DNA from 3 places in the Kitasatospora sp. NPDC004799 genome. Region 1 is predicted to be linked to each of the others. Evidence: riboswitches for the same ligand, from Rfam matches in the RefSeq annotation. Region 1 holds a riboswitch; each other region holds the start of a gene.
The links. A riboswitch is a leader RNA that binds a small molecule or an ion and turns the genes downstream of it on or off. The one in region 1 is predicted to bind cyclic di-AMP.
Positions count from the first base shown of each region.

Region 2: linked by a shared signal. The riboswitch ahead of ABZW03_RS02015 (LysM peptidoglycan-binding domain-containing M23 family metallopeptidase) and the one ahead of ABZW03_RS20920 (transglycosylase family protein) in region 1 are both predicted to bind cyclic di-AMP.
Region 3: linked by a shared signal. The riboswitch ahead of ABZW03_RS14375 (NlpC/P60 family protein) and the one ahead of ABZW03_RS20920 (transglycosylase family protein) in region 1 are both predicted to bind cyclic di-AMP.

Region 1 is NZ_JBEXJK010000161.1:6,173-10,609, forward strand. Features, by position in the region: gene ABZW03_RS20910 (SDR family NAD(P)-dependent oxidoreductase) at 1-157, opposite strand, end outside; gene ABZW03_RS20915 (cytochrome P450) at 459-1,784, shown strand; cyclic di-AMP (ydaO/yuaA leader) riboswitch at 1,994-2,161, shown strand; gene ABZW03_RS20920 (transglycosylase family protein) at 2,167-2,973, shown strand; gene eno (phosphopyruvate hydratase) at 3,249-4,437, shown strand, end outside.
Region 2 is NZ_JBEXJK010000007.1:36,649-41,085, forward strand. Features, by position in the region: gene purB (adenylosuccinate lyase) at 1-162, shown strand, start outside; gene ABZW03_RS02010 (MFS transporter) at 170-1,651, opposite strand; cyclic di-AMP (ydaO/yuaA leader) riboswitch at 1,993-2,203, shown strand; gene ABZW03_RS02015 (LysM peptidoglycan-binding domain-containing M23 family metallopeptidase) at 2,206-3,162, shown strand; gene ABZW03_RS02020 (APC family permease) at 3,697-4,437, shown strand, end outside.
Region 3 is NZ_JBEXJK010000089.1:20,073-24,509, reverse strand. Features, by position in the region: gene ABZW03_RS14380 (NlpC/P60 family protein) at 21-1,067, opposite strand; gene ABZW03_RS14375 (NlpC/P60 family protein) at 1,296-2,414, opposite strand; cyclic di-AMP (ydaO/yuaA leader) riboswitch at 2,425-2,578, opposite strand; gene ABZW03_RS14370 (NlpC/P60 family protein) at 2,915-3,952, opposite strand; gene ABZW03_RS14365 (NYN domain-containing protein) at 4,153-4,437, opposite strand, start outside.

The DNA of each region.
Region 1 (4,437 bases):
GCCGGTCGAGTTCGGCGGCGAGGTCCTCGGCGATGCCGACGTGCTGGTCGGCGATCAGCATGCCGGCGGTGCCGGCCGCGGCGAACCTGCGGGCGAGGCCCGCGCCCGACCCGCCGTCGAGGACCGCGACGACGACGACTGACCCGCTGACCCGCATGGTCTGCTCCTCCCTGTGGACGACACCGCACCGGCGCCCACGCGTACTGCGGAGGATCGTAGGCACGTCCTGACCCCCCGCAACAGGGATTACCCCTCAGGTGACCAGACTCACGCCCGCCCCGTGGCCAGGAGTCGGCCAAGCGCCGGCCAAGAGCCGTCCACGGCCCGGCCATCGACCGGTCGTCGTCCGGCCACCGGCCGGCCACCTGACCGCCCACGGCCCGGCCGCCGGCCGTCGGCGCACCGGACCCGGCCCGCCGGAGGGAGGGCGGGCCCGCCGCACCGGATACCGTCGGTCCATGCCAGCTCAGCCCGACCCCGCCCGCCCCGCCGCGCCCTCCGACGCCCCCGCCCCGGAGCTGTTCACCTGGGAGTTCGCCGCCGACCCGTACCCCGCCTACGCCTGGCTGCGCGAGCACGCCCCGGTGCACCGCACCACGCTGCCGAGCGGCGTCGAGGCCTGGCTGGTGACCCGGTACGCGGACGCCCGGCAGGCGCTCGCGGACAGCCGGCTGTCGAAGAACCCGGCGCACCACAGCGAGCAGGCGCACCGCACCGGCCGGGTGGGCATCCCGGGGGAGCGGCAGGCGGACCTGATGACCCACCTGCTGAACATCGACCCGCCGGACCACACCCGGCTGCGCCGGCTGGTGTCGAAGGCGTTCACCCCGCGCCGGGTGGCCGAGTTCGAGCCGCGGGTGCAGCAGCTCACCGACCGGCTGATCGACGGCTTCGCGCAGCGCGGTTCGGCGGACCTGATCCACGAGTTCGCCTTCCCGCTCCCGATCTACGCGATCTGCGACCTGCTCGGGGTGCCGTCCGAGGACCAGGACGACTTCCGCGACTGGGCCGGGATGATGCTGCGACACACGAAGCCGGGACACGGCGGCGGCCAACGCGGCGGCGTGGGGCGGGCGGTGAAGCGGATGCGGGCGTACCTGCTGGAGCTGATCCACCGCAAGCGCGCGGACCTCGGGGACGACCTGATCTCGGGCCTGATCCGGGCCAGTGACCACGGCGAGCACCTGACCGAGAACGAGGCCGCGGCGATGGCCTTCATCCTCCTGTTCGCCGGCTTCGAGACGACGGTGAACCTGATCGGCAACGGCACGTACGCGCTGCTGCGCAACCCCGGGCAGCGGGCGCTGCTGCAGGAGTCGGTGGCGCGCGGGGAGAGCGCGCTGCTGGAGACCGGGATCGAGGAACTCCTGCGCTACGACGGGCCGGTGGAGCTGGCGACCTGGCGGTTCGCGACCCGTCCGCTGACCATCGGCGGGGTGGACATCCCGGTCGGCGACCCGGTGCTGGTGGTGCTGGCCGCGGCGGACCGCGACCCGGCCCGGTTCGCCGCCGAGAACACCCTGGACCTGGCCCGGAAGGACAACCCCCACCTGGGCTTCGGGCACGGCATCCACTACTGCATCGGCGCGCCGCTCGCCCGGCTGGAGGGGCGCGCCGCGCTGGCCACGCTGCTCTCGCGGCTGCCCGATCTGCGGCTCGCGGAAAGCCCGGAGAACCTGCGCTGGCGCGGTGGTCTGATCATGCGTGGCCTGCGCGAACTCCCGGTGGAATTCAGCCCGGAGAGCCGCTCCCCGCACGCCCCTCCGCAGGCCCCGACACGCTGACGAGGAGTCGCCGACCGCCCTCCGGCGGGGTGTGAACGACCATCAATCCGGACATATCGCCGCCGTTGGTAGGCGATCGGACACGGGCCGTAATTGTCGTGTGATATCGATGATATGAGCTTGTGATTGCTCTGATGATCTGTCTACTCTCCCTGGAGTCCGCAGCTGCGGACCCCGTGCGCGGAACGCCGAATCCTGCCCGCCGCGCCACGGGAAACCGACCAGAACCCTGGGCAGGGGCGGGGGAACCAGGTTTGTTGCCGTCTCCCACGGCTTGGGGTGAAGCCGCCCGAGCGGAATCGTCTCCGCGTACGGCGGCCGGGCCACCTCCCGGTCCGAACCCGACAGCTCACCTCGCAGGCGTGCGGAGAGGGACCTCTTCATGCTGTTCGTTGGAACTGGCCGTCACCGTCGTCGCACCCAGGCCGAGAAGGCCATCGCCGTCGCCGGTGTGGCCGGCGTCGGACTCGCGATGCCGCTCCTCACCGCCGCCGGCGCCTCCGCCGCCCCGGCCTCCACCTGGGACGCCGTCGCCCAGTGCGAGAGCGGCGGCAACTGGAGCATCAACACCGGCAACGGCTTCTACGGCGGCCTGCAGTTCACCTCCAGCACCTGGAAGGCGTACGGCGGCACCGCCTACGCGGCGCAGGCCAACCAGGCCAGCAAGGCCCAGCAGATCTCGGTCGCCGAGAAGGTCCTGGCCTCGCAGGGCCCGGGCGCCTGGCCGGTCTGCTCCCAGAAGGCCGGCCTGACCAAGGGCGGCGCCCCGGCCGTGGTCGACACCTCCTCGGACACCAAGCCGCAGTCCGCCCCCAAGCAGCAGGCCCCGAAGCAGCAGGCCCCGAAGCCCGTCGCCAAGCCGGCCGAGAAGCCGGTCGCGAAGCAGGCCCCGCAGCCGGTCCAGCAGTACGCCCCGAAGCACGCCGCTCCCAAGCAGGCCGAGCAGCCCGCCGAGAAGCCGGTCCAGCAGTACACCCCGAAGCACGCCGCCCCGCGCGCGGCCCAGCCGGCCCAGGCCGCGCAGGCCACGGGCCACGACTACACCGTCCGCTCCGGTGACACCCTGTCGAACATCGCCGCCGCCCAGGGCGTGTCCGGCGGCTGGCAGGCGCTGTACGACGGCAACCGCGGCACGATCGGCGGCAACCCGGACCTGATCATGCCCGGCCAGGTGCTGAACCTCGGCTGAGCCGACGCACTCGACTTCGGGAGCCCCTGGTCTCCCGCCGCGCGAAGGGGGCCGGCCCTACCGGCCCCCTTCGTCCGCATTCGCCCGCTCCGGGGGGACGAGCTGGGACAAGCAGGTGAACTACCGGTGGGTAGGGCGGCCACACGCTGAGACGGAACCGAGGCGGACGTGGCCCCGGGAGCCCGGGCGGTTAGGCTCTGGTCGTAACGACTCCGCAATCGTCCTGCTGACAGCACCCCGTCAGACCGGACCCTGCTTCCGCAAGGAGATGCCTCGTGCCGTCCATCGATGTCGTCGTAGCCCGTGAGATCCTCGACTCGCGCGGCAACCCCACGGTCGAGGTCGAGGTCGGCCTCGACGACGGCAGCACGGGTCGTGCCGCTGTCCCGTCGGGTGCCTCCACCGGCGCCTTCGAGGCGCTGGAGCTGCGCGACGGCGACAAGAACCGCTACTTCGGCAAGGGCGTCGAGAAGGCCGTCCTCGCCGTCATCGAGCAGATCGGCCCGGAGCTCGTCGGCTACGACGCCACCGAGCAGCGCCTGATCGACCAGGCCATGCTGGACCTGGACGCCACCCCGGACAAGTCCTCGCTCGGCGCCAACGCCATCCTGGGCGTCTCGCTGGCCGTCGCGCACGCCGCCTCCGAGGCCAGCGACCTGCCGCTGTTCCGCTACCTGGGCGGCCCGAACGCGCACGTCCTGCCGGTCCCGATGATGAACATCCTCAACGGCGGGTCGCACGCGGACTCCAACGTCGACATCCAGGAGTTCATGATCGCCCCGATCGGCGCGGAGTCCTTCTCCGAGGCCGTCCGCTGGGGCGTCGAGGTCTACCACACGCTCAAGGGCGTGCTGAAGGAGCGCGGCCTGTCCACCGGTCTGGGCGACGAGGGCGGCTTCGCCCCGAACCTGGACTCCAACCGCGAGGCCCTGGACCTCATCGTCGAGGCCATCCAGAAGGCCGGCTACGTGCCCGGCCGCGACGTCGCGCTGGCCCTGGACGTCGCCTCCTCCGAGTTCTACGAGGACGGCGCCTACCAGTTCGAGGGCAAGGACCTCACCTCGGCCGAGCTCATTGAGTACTACGCCGAGCTGGTCGCCGCCTACCCGCTGGTCTCCATCGAGGACCCGCTGGACGAGTCGGACTGGGACGGCTGGAAGGCCATGACCGACAAGCTGGGCGACAAGGTCCAGCTGGTCGGCGACGACCTGTTCGTCACCAACCCGGCCCGCCTGGCCCGCGGCATCGAGACCGGCACCGCCAACGCGCTGCTGGTGAAGGTGAACCAGATCGGCTCGCTGACCGAGACCCTGGACGCCGTCGAGCTGGCCCAGCGCAACGGCTACCGCTGCATGATGTCGCACCGCTCCGGCGAGACCGAGGACGTCACCATCGCCGACCTGGCCGTCGCCACCAACTGCGGCCAGATCAAGACCGGCGCCCCGGCCCGCTCCGAGCGCGTCG
Region 2 (4,437 bases), on a different contig from region 1:
CGGATCCCGCTGGACCGGGCCGCGCTGGACGCGCTGCTGGCCGACCGGCTGTCCTTCACCGGCGCGGCCGGTGCCCAGGTCGCCGAGGTGGTGCGCCAGGTGGAGGCCGTCGCGGCCGCCTACCCGGAGGCCGCCAAGTACGCGCCGGGCGACATCCTCTGACGTCGCGTCAGCTCTTCTGCGAGGGCCCTGCCGCCGGACCGGTGGCGGGGCCCTCGGGCGTCGTGCGGACGTGGCCCGGGTCGAGCGGCGGGGTGGTGGTGCCGCACGGCCAGTCGCAGTTCGGCTCGGCCACCGGCTGCTCCTCGGGGGCGAGCACGTTGCCCCGTACGGTGGCGAAGGCGATCAGTCCGCCGGCGGTGAGCAGGCCCGCGCAGATCAGCATCGCGGTGTGGAAGGCGGAGTCGACCGAGGCCGGCACCCGGTAGGCGTCGCCGCTCAGCCCGGCCAGCGCGGGCAGGGCGGCCACCGCGAGCAGGCCGGCCGCGCGGGCGGCGGCGTTGTTGACCCCGCTGGCGATGCCCGCGTGCCGGACCTCGACGGCCGCCAGCACGGTCGCGGTGAGCGGCGCGACCAGCAGCGTCATCCCGCAGCCCATCACCGCGACGGCGGGCAGCACGTCCACCCAGTACGAGGAGTCCGGGCCGACGCGCAGCATCAGCAGCACCCCGGCGGCGCACAGCAGCGGGCCGAAGGTCAGCGGGAGGCGCGGGCCGATCCGCTTGCCGAGGCGTCCGGCGCGGGCGGACAGCGTCAGCATCAGCACGGTGATCGGCACCAGGGCGAAGCCCGAGACCAGCGGCGAGAACCCGGACACGATCTGGAGCTGCACCACCAGCAGGAAGAAGACGCCGCTGAACGCCGCGTACACGCACAGGGTGACCAGGTTCACCGCGGTGAACAGCCGGGAGGAGAACAGCCCGAGCGGCAGCATCGGCTCGGGGGTGCGGCGTTCGACGGCCACGAAGGCGACGCCGAGCACCAGCCCGATCGCGCCACTGACCCAGACGGCGGGGGACAGGCCCTCGCCGGCCGCGGTCAGCGCGTAGGTGATCGCGCCGAGGGCGAGGGCGGCGAGCACGGCGCCGAGCACGTCGAAGCGGCCGGAGGCGTCCTCGTCCCGGCTCTCCGGCACCGAGCGGGTGGTGACGGCGATCACCGCGGCGGCGAGCGGCAGGTTCAGCAGGAAGATCCAGCGCCAGCCGGGGCCGTCCACCAGCCAGCCGCCGAGGAAGGGGCCGACCGCGGCCGACACCCCGCCGAGGCCGGACCAGAGGCCGACCGCCGCCGAGCGGTCGTCAGGGTGGAAGACGGCCTGGAGCATGGCGAGCGAGCCGGGGGTGAGCAGCGCGCCGCCGATGCCCTGGACGGCGCGGGCGGCGATCAGCACGTGGATGTTCGGCGCGGCGGCGCAGGCCGCGGAGGCGACGGCGAACCAGACCACGCCGATCAGGAAGACCTTGCGCCGCCCGTACCGGTCGCCGAGTGCGCCGCCGAGCAGGATCAGGCCCGCCAGGGTGAGCAGATAGGCGTTCAGGGTCCATTGCAGGGACGCCAGGGACGCGCCGAGGTCGGCGCCGATCCGGGGCAGGGCGACGTTCACCACGGTGCCGTCGAGCATCGCCATGCTGGAGCCGAGCACCGTCGCCATTAGTACCCAGCGACCCTGCGCGGTGCCCAGGCGCAGGGTGCCGGCCTCGGAGGTGGCCACGGGCGAATCCTGCGCTGCTGAGGCGCACGTGACAAGGGTCACCGGTGGGTGTGTTGGCCGTGGGCGGTGGGTGAGCGGCCGGGTGCGCAGCGTCGCCGATCTCGGCGGAGGGTCGTGGATCAGTGGCGGGGGGTGAATGGATTGTGTACGCATCGTATGGCCGGACCTGCGGAGGGTCACTGAACGGGGGTGGATCGGCGGCGCTGGGGGTGATCGACATTGCTTCACCCGAACGGATGGGTTTTAGTTCAGCGACCGCCCGGCCAGTCCGGACGGATCCGCCGGGTGGAACGCCGAGTCCTGCCGCTGCCCGGTGGTTCGAAACGAACTCTGTACGGCAGGAGCGGGGGACCCACAGGTAAGTCGCCGGACCGGAGTTCGCGCCTCAGGGCGCGGGTGTCCAGGGCCGGCTAGGGGTGAAGCCGCGCATGCGGCCGGGCAACTCCAGCCCGAACCCGACAGCTCACCTCGCAGGCGTCGGAGAGGAAACTTCCATGCCTGCTCAGGCTCGTCGTATCGCCCTGCCCCGCGCCGCCCGCATCGGCATCGCCACCGCCGTCACCGGTGTCTCCTTCGCCCTCCCGCTGGTCACCGCGGTGACCGCCCAGGCCCACACCGTTCCGGCCGCGCAGGCCTCCGTCGGCTCCGCCGACGCCAAGTCGGCCGCCCAGGCCGCGCAGGAGAGCTACCGCGTCGTCAGCGGCGACACCCTGTCCAAGATCGCCGACGCCCAGAAGGTCGACGGCGGCTGGCAGGCGCTGTACGAGAAGAACCGCTCGGTCGTCGGCGCCGACCCGAACCTGATCTTCCCGGGCCAGCAGCTCGCGCTGCCGGGCCACGCCGCCGCGCCGTCCGCCGACGCCGCTCCGGCGAAGCCCGCCGCCCCGGCCAAGCCGGCCGCTCCGGCGACCCAGGCCGCCAAGCCGCAGGCCCAGGTCCAGGTGACGACCGAGGCCGCCAAGCCGTCCGCGCAGCTCCAGACCCAGCTGCAGGTCGCCGCTCCGGCCGCCGCCGTGACCGCCACTCCGGTCGCCGCCGCCACCTCCGGCTACGTCGCGCCGCTGGCCAACCCGAAGCTGGGCACCGCCTACGGCGTGGCCGGCTCGATGTGGGCCTCCGGCCACCACACCGGCCAGGACTTCGTCGCCGCCACCGGCACCCCGCTGCGCGCCGTCGCCAACGGTGTCGTGGTCAAGGCCGGCAACGGCGGTGCCTACGGCAACGAGGTCGAGATCAAGCTCGCCGACGGCCACTACGCCGAGTACGCGCACCTCTCCTCGATCGGTGTGAAGATCGGTCAGACCGTCACCGTCGGCCAGCAGATCGGCCTCTCCGGCGCCACTGGCAACGTGACCGGCCCGCACCTGCACTTCGAGATCCGCAACGGCTCGGAGTACGGCTCGGACATCAACCCGGTCACCTACCTGCGCGCGCACGGCGTCGCGCTCTGACCCACGGGCCGCCGGCCCCAGGGCCGCTGAGCCTCGAGGGTTTCAGGAACCGCCGCTGCTGCGGGGCGAATCGATCCTCCGGGATGGTCATGTCGGGTGACCGCTCGACCGGGTGATCGCCGCACAGTGGACATGGGCGCGGGACACGCCCAGGCCGGCCCGGCCGTACGAGGACCTCCTCGTACGGCCGGGCCGGCCGCTTTCGTTTCCCGGCCGCTTCTGCTTTCCGGTCGCTTTCGTTTCCCGGTCGTCCGGCGCGGTGCGGCTCTTCCTCGTCCGTTCGAGCGGTCGAACGTCGCGTCAACTCGGCGGCCGCACCGGTCGATCGGCGGCTTCGCGGGTTCCTCCGGCGCGCGATGCTGGCGGACGGTCAGCGTCCGGCCGGACCGGCCGGGCGGGTCCGGGAGGCGAGGAGGCCGGATGGCGGTGCGGAGCGGGGACGCGACGGGGGAGAGGGCCGGGCGGGAGCGGTCCGGGGCGGGCGGGGTCGACCGGCTGAAGCCGGACTCGGTCGGCCTGGTCGGCGTGGTGTTCATGGCGCTCGCCACCGCGGCCCCGATCACCGCGATGACCGGCAACCTGCCGATCATCGTCGGACAGGGCAACGGTGTCGGCGCGCCCGCCGCGTACATCGTGGCGACCGTCGTGCTGACGGTGTTCTCGGTCGGGTACGTGGCGATGGCCCGGCACATCACCGCGGCCGGCGCGTTCTACGGCTACGTCTCGCACGGGCTGGGCCGGGTGGTGGGGATGGCCTCGGGGCTGCTCGCGGTGCTCGCGTACGTCGTCACCGAGGCCTCGGCCCTCGGCTTCTTCGCGTACTCGCTGCGCGGGCTGGTCCGTTCGCAGCTGGGGGTGGAGCTGGGCTGGGGCTGGTACGCGCTGTTCGGGGCGGTGGTGATCGGGGTGACGGCCTGGTTCGACCTGCACCTGACGGCCAAGGTGCTCGGGGTCGCGCTGGTGCTGGAGATCGGGGTGCTGGGGGCGGTCTCGCTGGCGGTGCTGTGCTCCGGCGGCGGGCCGGACGGGATCGTGACCGAGGCCGTGAACCCGCTGAACGCGCTGAAGGGGGTGGGGAGTTCGGGGGCTGCGGCGGCCGGGCTCGGCCTGTTCTTCGCGTTCTGGTCCTGGGTGGGGTTCGAGTCCACCGCGATGTACGGCGAGGAGTCCCGCGACCCGAAGCGGGTGGTGCCGCGGGCGACGCTGGTGTCGGTGATCGGGGTCGGGCTGCTCTACGTCTTCGTGTCCTGGATGATCGTGTCCGGCAACGGGGTC
Region 3 (4,437 bases), on a different contig from region 1:
GGGGCCGGACGACGGGGCGCTCAGAGCCGGACCACCCCGGAGACGGGCATGGCGTTGACGCTCTCGTAGCGGACCTTGGCGCCCGGGCGGGGGGCGTGCACGATCACGCCGCCGCCGGCGTACATGCCGACGTGGTGCATGTCCCGGTAGTAGATCACCAGGTCTCCCGGTCGCGCTTCGGACAGGCTGATCCGCTGCCCGGCGTACGCCTGGGCCTGCGAGGTGCGCGGCAGGGTCACTCCGGCCTGCCGCCAGCTGTAGTACATCAGACCGGAACAGTCGAACGCGTGCGGCCCGGTGGCCCCGTAGACGTACGGGGAGCCGATCATGCGCACCGCGGCGGCCAGCGCGGCCGCCCCGCGCTCGGAGGCGGGCGGGGCGGTGCCGAGGTCCAGCCGGTCGGTGCCCCGGGTGGCACGCCGCTCGGCGTCCCGGGCGTCCTGGGCCGTCAGCCTGGCCCGTTCGGCGGCGCCCAGGCCGTTCAGCAGCTTCTGCGCCTTGGCGAGCCGCTGCTGGATCTGCTGCTTGCTGTCGGCGAGCGAGCGGCGGGTCCGGTCCAGCTCGGCGAGCTTGTCGGCCGCCTCGGTGCGGCGCTGGTCCAGCCGGCGCTGCCGGATGACCAGCTCGTGCAGGGTCTCCTGCTGGCGCGTGGCGGCCTGGCCCAGGGCGCGGGCGCGGGCCAGGTAGCCCTCCGGGTCGGGCGAGAGGATCAGCTGGGCGGTCTGGGTCATCCCGCCGCCGCGGTACTCGGCCCCGGCCACCGTCGCCAGGTCGCCGCGCAGTTCGTTGAGCTGGTCCTGGGCGAGGGCGATCTCGCCCTGGATGATCGTGGTCTCGCCCTGGAGCCGCCGCTGGGCCTCCTGCGCCGCGTTGAACTTCTCGGACGCCTGCTCGGCCTCGTCGTACAGCTGCTCCACCTGCGTCTTGACGTCCTGACGGTCGGCCGGGTCCGGGCTGCCCGGGGCGGCCTGGGCGCGCCCTCCGGCGGCCACGCCCAGCGCGGTGGCGGCGGCCGCGGTCAGCACCAGCGCCCGGGCGAGCAGTTGGGAACGGCGGTGCACGGGCATGGCGGCAGCGGCTCCAATCCTGCGGCACGGGCCCCCGCCGCCGCACCGGGACGGGCGGCCGTCGAGCGGGAGTCCGGTGGCAGACGTTAGCGAGTCCGGGCAAGCGAGTCCAAACCCCTCCCAACCCGAATATTCACTCCCTAATCAGACATCAGATCGACCGCCCGGAAAAGCCGCAGGCCCGGCCTCCCCTGGGGGAGACCGGGCCTGGAAGCGACCGCGTGGGGATCAGACCCGCACGATGGAGGTCAGCGGCATGTTGGTGACCGCCTCGTAGCGCACGTTCGCGCCCGGCTTGGGGGCGTGCAGCACCTGGCCGTTACCGGCGTAGATGCCGACGTGGTGGGCGTCGCTGTAGAAGATCAGCAGGTCGCCGGGCTGGGCCTGGGAGAGGTCGGTGCCGATCCGGGTGCCGGCCCCGGCCTGCGCCTGCGAGGTGCGCGGCAGCGACACGTCGGCCTGGTTGAACGCCCAGACCATCAGGCCGGAGCAGTCGAAGGAGCTCGGGCCGGTGGCGCCCCAGACGTACGGGCTGCCGACCTTGGTGGCGGCGGCGGACAGCGCGGCGGCACCGCGCGAGCTGCCGGGCGACACCTTCACCGGAGCGGTGGTGGTCGGGGCGGTGAGGCTGCCGCGGCTGTTGTCGCGCGAGGCGCGGTCGGCCTGCTGCTGCGCCTGGGCGGCGGCGTCGGCCTTGGCCTTGGCGTCGGCCGCGGCCTTCTCCTCGGCCTGGCGCAGCGCCTGGCGCTCCTGCTCGGTCAGCGTGTTGAGCAGGTCCTGGGCCGCCTTCAGCTTGGCCTGGACCTCCTCCTTGGAGGTCTTCAGCTGCTGGGTGGTCGACTCCAGCTCGGCGAGCTTGCCCTGGGCCTCGTTGCGGTCCTGGTCCAGCTTGCGCTGCTGCTCCTGGAGCTCCTTCAGCTGGTTCTTCTGGGTGTCGCCGGCCTGGTTCAGCGCACCGGCCTGGCTGAGGAAGCTGTCCGGGCTGGAGGAGAACATCAGCTGGACGGTCGGGGATATGCCCCCGTTGCGGTACTGCTCGCCGGCGATCTCGGCCAGGCCGCCCTGGAGCTCGGTGACCTGGGCCTGCTGACGGGCCACCTGGTCCTGCAGGCCGGAGACCTGCTTCTCCAGCTCCTGCTGCTTGGCCTGGGCGGCGTTGAAGTTCTCGGTCGCGACCTCGGCCTGCTCGTTGAGCTGGTCGACCTGCTCCTTGACCTGTTCCTTGGTCGGCTGCGGGTCGGCGTGGGCGCCGGACTGCGCGGAGAGGGCGACGGCTGCGGCGGCGACGCCGGTCAGGATCGAGACGCGGGCGCGGCCGGCGGGCTTGGGACGACGATGGGACGCCACGAAGGCGGGCTCCTTCTTCCTACGTCCGCCTACCGGGTGAGCTGACGGGTTCGGGCCGGAAGCATGCCCTACGACGCCTCACGGCCGTTCCACCGGCCGACCTGGCGCCGATTCACCCCGGAGGAACGTGGTTCCCCGGCTCCGCTCCGCAGCGCCCCCAGTTACTGGGCTCCCCTGTCGGGCAGTCGCTTCGTCCTGCCCCGCTGCCTCACGAACTCGGCGGTAACCACCGCCGCCACCCTGGCTGGGCGATCGACAGTGCGGTGGTTCGAAGCACGACCCTAGTAACTGGACCGTGATCGGTTCAAATCCTTGTCAGAAAAAAGATGGAAGATTGCCCAAGTTCCTTTGTGAAAATGACCGATGGTGACCACTGGCGCACGCAAGGCTGATCGGTTCTCAGCATGTGGTCACGAAAGGCCGGAAAGCCGAACGCCACCCCCGGATCGGAGGTGGCGCTTTTCACAGGCCCCGGAGCAGCCCCCGGGCGTGTCGGGCCGTCAGACCCGGCGGATGGTGTTGATCGACATCGCGTCGGCCTTCATCACCTTCACCACGTCACCGGTGTGCGGCGCGTGGACCACCATGCCGTTGCCGATGTACATCCCGACGTGGTGCATGTCGGCGCCGTAGACCACCAGGTCGCCCGGCTGGGCCTGGTCCAGCGAGGGCACCCGGGTGCCGTAGTGGCCCTGCTCCTGGGAGGTGCGCGGCAGCGAGACGCCGGCCTGCCCGTACGCCCAGACCATCAGGCCCGAGCAGTCGAAGGTGGTCGACCCGGTGGCGCCCCACACGTACGGCGAACCCTGCTTGCTCATCGCCTTGGCCATCGCCACGGCCGCGTGACCGCTGGCCGGCGGCAGGCTGCCGAGGTCGACCCGGTCGCTGCCGCGCGAGGCGCGGTCGTCCTGCGCCTGCTGGGCCCGCAGCGCGGCCCGGTCGGCGGCGCTCAGCGAGTTCAGCAGGTCCTGGGCGGCCTTCAGCTTGGTGTTGACGTCCGCCTTGGCCTGGTTCAGGTCCTTGGTGGTGGCGTCCAGCGAGGCGAGCACGGCGGCCGCCTCGGTCTTCTCCTGGTCCAGCCGGCGCTGCTGGTCCAGCAGCCCCTTGAGCGCCTCGGCCTGACTGGCGCTGGCCTGCTGGACGGTGGAGGCCTTCTCCAGGTAGCCGGAGGGGTCGGAGGAGAGCATCAGCTGGACGGACGGGTCGATGCCGCCGGCGCGGTACTGCTCGCCCGCCACCTCGGCGAGGCCGCCCTGGAGCTGGGTCATCTGCTCCTGGCTGCGGGCCACCCGGTCCTGCAGCTGGTCGGCCTGCTTCCGCAGCTGGTCGGCCCGCTCCTTGGCGCCGTTGTACTTCTCCGCCGCCTGCTCCTGCTCCTCCTGGAGCCGGTCGATCTGCGCCTTGACGTCCGAGGCGTTCGGCTGCGGCGCGGCGTGCGCGGCCGCCTGGGCGGAGAGGGCGACCGCGGTCGCAGCGGCGGCGGTGAGCACGGAGATCCGTGCGCGGCTCGGCTGCTTGGGACGGCGGTGGGAGGCCAAGGGACCGGCTCCTTCTTCCAACGGGCTCACCTGATGGGATGAGATTCCGGAAAATAGGTTTGACACCAGACCCTAGTGAAGACCTATCCGCTTTTGCTACTCCCCCGTAGGTGTGAACCCAGGTCCCCACGCTGACTTCACGGGACCCGCACAATGCTTCGAAAGAGCCCCTGACCAGGCATCATGCCACTCGGTCCGGGTCAGGGCCGGGCCAGCCGGTTCAGCAGCAGCACCGACGCCACGGGGCGCGCGCCCGCCTTCCGCACGCCCTCCGCGACCTCCCGGTCGGTGGACACCACCACCACCGGACGGCCCTGCGGCTCGGCCCGCACCAGACGGCGGATCAGCTCGTCGGCTGTCTCCCCGGTCCGGCTGAACCGCACCCGGACCCCGCGCGGCGGCGCCATGATCACCGGGACGTCCAGGTCCTGCCCGTCGAACACGCAGGTGACCTCCGCCTGGGTGCGCTGGGCCAGCATCGCCAG